DNA from 2 places in the Jeotgalibacillus aurantiacus genome. Region 1 is predicted to be linked to the other one. Evidence: a T-box and tRNA genes for the amino acid it is inferred to sense, from the RefSeq annotation. Region 1 holds a T-box; the other holds one or more tRNA genes.
What was found. The T-box of region 1 lies ahead of H7968_RS13955 (valine--tRNA ligase). A T-box ahead of a tRNA ligase gene usually reads a tRNA of that ligase, here a tRNA-Val.
Positions count from the first base shown of each region.

Region 2: it encodes a tRNA-Val, which carries the amino acid that the T-box ahead of H7968_RS13955 (valine--tRNA ligase) is inferred to sense. The anticodon was not compared.

Region 1 covers NZ_JACNMS010000004.1:221,990-224,392, forward strand. Annotated here, with positions in the region: gene H7968_RS13945 (hypothetical protein) at 1-725, shown strand, start outside; gene H7968_RS13950 (hypothetical protein) at 707-901, opposite strand; T-box leader at 1,007-1,243, shown strand; gene H7968_RS13955 (valine--tRNA ligase) at 1,327-2,403, shown strand, end outside.
Region 2 covers NZ_JACNMS010000002.1:761,129-763,531, forward strand. Annotated here, with positions in the region: gene H7968_RS08530 (NAD(P)/FAD-dependent oxidoreductase) at 19-1,131, opposite strand; tRNA gene H7968_RS08535 (tRNA-Val) at 1,197-1,269, opposite strand; gene H7968_RS08540 (hypothetical protein) at 1,421-1,648, shown strand; gene H7968_RS08545 (TRAP transporter permease) at 1,856-2,403, opposite strand, start outside.

The DNA.
Region 1 (2,403 bases):
CGCTTTCGATCTCCATTGCTTCAGAGAGGGTAGCGAATAAGCATGATGTAGAGGTATATATTGAGCATATTGATTATGAAATGCCGGTTGAAGGGATCCTTCATTTAACCGCGGAGCTGGCTGTTGAAGGGGTAGCTGAAAAAAAGGAAGTGCCGAAAAAAGAAGAAGCTGCCGAGGTGAGGGTGCTGCCAAACCCTTTAAATGACTGGAATGGGGAGCAGCCAAAAGCCCGTACAGAAGTGAAGCCTGAAGAGCAGGAGGCAGTAGTGCTTGAAGAATCAGCACAGGCAGAAGCTGAGCCTGAAGTGCAGGAAGTTGAACAGAGTGACTTTCAGGAAGAGCCTGTGTCGAATGATGAGGAAGAGCTGATAGAAGAAATCGTGGAAGAAGTTTTAGCTGAAGCTGAAGTTGAAGAAGCGCTGGCACTCATTGCTGAGGAAGTCAGAGAGGCTGAGGTTGTGGCTGAAGTCGAAGATGAAAAGGGAACAGCTGAAATAGATGAGCAGGAGGACAGTGCATTTTCAAGATTTATTCATACGCTTGAGGATCAGCAGGCCCAAATTAAAATACATATCGCTCAGCAGGATGAAACACTTGAAATGGTCGCTGAACGATATGGTGTCACGCTGATTCAGCTCATGAAGACGAATCAGTTTGAGTCCAGAAGACCGTTTAATCGCGGGGAGCTGATCTGGGTGCCTCCCGTTCAGACCCATTCAAAGTAAAGCACACAGGCGACTCCTGCTAAAAACGCCAGCAGCAGCACATCAAAAGTCGTTGGCAGGAGAATAAGTCTTACACTCTGAAATACACAGAGCGGGATGATAAACACCTGGCATGTATCCCGGCATTTTCTCCACCAGGGTGGCTTTGGTTTTGGAAACAGACGCTTTTTTCCCATTGTATCGATCCTTTCAGGTCATTCATTTATCGTATGATGAGAGAGGGAATTTTGCGATTTTATTTGACTACATGATTAAAAATCGATTATAGTATGATATATATAAATGATGCATTGACCGGGAAGAGTAAGCGGCCCATCGTTCTTCAGAGAAGAAATTCATTTGGTGAGAGAATTTCCAGATCAGACCCCGCCGAAGTCGCCCGTTAGCAGCCTTGATGAAATGACCGACATCGTCAGATTAGTTACAGGCCGGTTTGAAGCCGTTATTGTAATGAAGTGCACAGGCAGAAGTCTGTGTAAAAAGGTGGTACCGCGAATACAAATCCCTTCGTCCTTTTATGACGAGAGGGATTTTTTTGTTTTTCCGGAATTCCTGTAAATGATGATGTTTACACAATTCAACTGAACTGGGAGGAAGCAATATGACAATGAATGAGACAACGATGCCAACGAAATATGATCCGAAGGCAATAGAAGAGGGCCGTTATGAATGGTGGCTGAAAGAAAAAGTATTTGAGGCAAAGAGTGAGGCTGATAAAACGCCTTACACGATCGTCATTCCGCCGCCGAATGTAACAGGGAAGCTTCACCTTGGACATGCATGGGATACAGCGCTTCAGGATATTTTAACGCGTATGAAGCGGATGCAGGGATACGATGTTCTATGGCTTCCGGGAATGGACCACGCAGGGATTGCCACTCAGGCGAAAGTGGAGCAGAAGCTGCGTGAACAGGGAACAACGCGCTACGATCTTGGGCGTGAAAAATTCCTTGAAGAATCATGGAAGTGGAAGGATGAATATGCGGGTCATATTCGCGAGCAGTGGTCGAAGCTGGGACTTGGGCTCGATTATTCACGTGAACGTTTTACGCTTGACGAAGGCTTATCAAAAGCGGTTCAGAAAGTGTTTGTGAACCTTTATGAAAAAGGGCTGATCTACCGCGGTGAGTATATTATTAACTGGGATCCTGCGACTAAAACAGCGCTATCTGACATCGAGGTTATTCATAAAGATGTACAGGGTGCATTCTATCACATGCGCTATCCTTTAACGGACGGCAGCGGTTCGATTGAGATTGCGACAACCCGTCCTGAAACGATGCTTGGTGATACTGCGGTTGCGGTACACCCGGATGATGAGCGCTACCAGCACTTAATCGGAAAAACAGTTACGCTTCCAATCGTCGGCCGTGACATTCCGATTGTCGCTGATGACTATGTGGATATGGAATTTGGATCAGGAGCAGTAAAAATCACCCCTGCGCATGATCCAAATGACTTTGAAATCGGGAACCGTCATGATCTTGAACGTGTTCTGGTCATGAACGAAGATGGCAGCATGAATGACAATGCCGGAAAGTATAAAGGCATGGACCGTTTTGAATGCCGCAAGCAGATCGTCAAGGATCTTCAGGAATCTGGCGTTCTGTTTGACATTGAAGATCACCTTCACTCTGTTGGTCACTCGGAACGAAGCGGAGCGGTTGTTGAACCGTAC
Region 2 (2,403 bases), on a different contig from region 1:
AATTGAACGGGTTTTTCTTTATTTCAACAATACTTCCGGTGAATAAGGTGATAAATCCAGCACCGTTTCCTCTCCAGCTGCAAGTCTTGCCAGCTCCGCCCCTAGAAATGGACCGGATGTCAAGCCTGATGCACCAAGTCCATTCGCAAATAATAAATTTGTTATCCCGGGAAATTCTCCGATCACCGGTAAAAATCCCGGTGTAAAAGGCCGATAGCCAACTCTGCCTTCTACAAATTCAGCCCTGTCAAGAGCTGGAGCAATAGCAGTTGCTTTATCAAATACTTCACGGATGCCCGAAACTGTTAAGCGATCATCCATCGGCACATCATTCTCATGAGTAGCGCCCGCAACCAGCCTGCCCCCTTCAAACGCCAAAAGATACTGATCTCCCGGTGGAATCACAACGGGCCAATCATCTGTCTCATCTTCGATCTGCAAATGAAGAATTTGTGCTTTTTGATAAGTTACATCAATATCAATATTTTCCTCAGCAAACAGTTCTTTTGCCCATGCTCCCGCTGCAACAATTACACAATCAGCCTGAAAAAACTCACCTGAAACCGTTACACCTTTCACACTTCCCTCCTCTATTGCAAGGTCAGCGTGATCATAAATGATGTTTGCTCCTAATTTAGCAGCTGCTGACAGGAGAGAATCTCTTAGCTTCGCCCCATCCACTCTTGCCGCACCTTCAACGAAAAGACCTTCAAATTCACGATTTAAGTATGGAAAATACTTCTGCACTTCTGCTTTACCGATTGGCATCAGTTGTCCGATCTCAGGAGCATTTTCTCTTTTCTCAATAGCGCGATTTAGCATTTTATCTCTTTTTACCGAATCTGCATGCAGGCAGACCGCTCCTGTTTGTCTAAAACCATGATCCTCTTCACCTGCTTTATTCAGCCTGGGAATCAGTTCACGATAATAAGCCGCTCCTTCCTTGACCATCGCATACCACGCTTTATTCCTTCTTTGCGAAAGCCACGGACAAATAATGCCTGCAGCAGCCCCGGTAGCCTGTCCTTTATCTTTTCGGTCAACCACCGTAACTTTAAAACCTTTTTCAGACAAATGATAAGCTGTAGAGGCCCCTAAAATGCCTCCACCAATCACAACCATTCTCTTCATTTATGACAACCTCCGATAAAAATAAAAAAACGCTCATTCCACAGACAGAAGAGCGTTCATCTTAATGATTCCGACTGGTCTCGAACCAGCGACCTCCACCCTGTCAAGGTGGCGCTCTCCCAACTGAGCTACGGAATCATAATATGTAATATTAATCGACAATATTTATAATATCGCCAACATCCCATAATGTCAACGAAAAGTATAATGCCAAGAATATTTTCCCACACACTCATTTCTTGAATAAAGAACAAACGTTCGTATATAATGAACTTAAGGAGGGATTATAATGCAAAATCAATTAAAAAAATGGATGGCTGATGAGACACCTGTTGAAATGATTTATCTCGACCGGACAGGAACATTCACAAGACGTAAAATTGTCATTTATACTGTCGCTGCAAACTCCATACGGGCATACTGCTTCACCAGAAAATCCATCCGCACCTTTCAAATCGACTGCATCCTATCAGCCGCTCCCGCCAAACGAAAAAACCCATACCTGATCAGTTCATAATTAAACCTGTACTATCCAAATTGCTTTTAATATGACTTTACTCTGAGGTCCTGATTCATCCTCAAACTCCTATGTCTGAAAAGCCGAGGTGAAACCAGCCACGGTAAGCGAAGGGTGAGTCCTGACCGAATTAAAGTTACCCGTTCTACCCCACACAATATAAAAAGCCGGGACAACACCGTCCCGGCTTCGCTCAAGATCATATCATCAGGCACTCGCCGTCTGAAGCTTATCCTTATCTTTCCGCTTCCAGACAAACTGGAGCACCAATAAACCAACAAACAACGCGGCACCAAGAATATCCGTAATTCCTTCAGGATACACAAGCATAATACCCGCAGCCAGCGCAAGAATACGCTCAATTGGGTGTACCGGTCTGTACCAGTACCCAATCACAGCCGCTCCAATAGCAGTCATACCCGCCAGTGCTGTTACAACTGAAATTGAGATCTCAAATACATTTGTGTCAATCAATAGTAGCTGAGGAGACAGAACAAACATATACGGGATAATAAATGCCCCTATGGCAAGCTTGGCGGCATTGACCCCGGTTCGTATCGGTTCTCCTCCAGACACCCCTGAGGCCGCAAAAGCAGCAAGTGCTACAGGAGGCGTAATATCAGCCACAATTCCGAAGTAAAATACAAACAGGTGAGCTGCAAGCGGCGGTACATCAAGAAGAATCAGTGCCGGGGCAGCAATCGTTGCTGTAATGACATAGTTGGCAGTAGTAGGTGAACCCATTCCAAGAATGA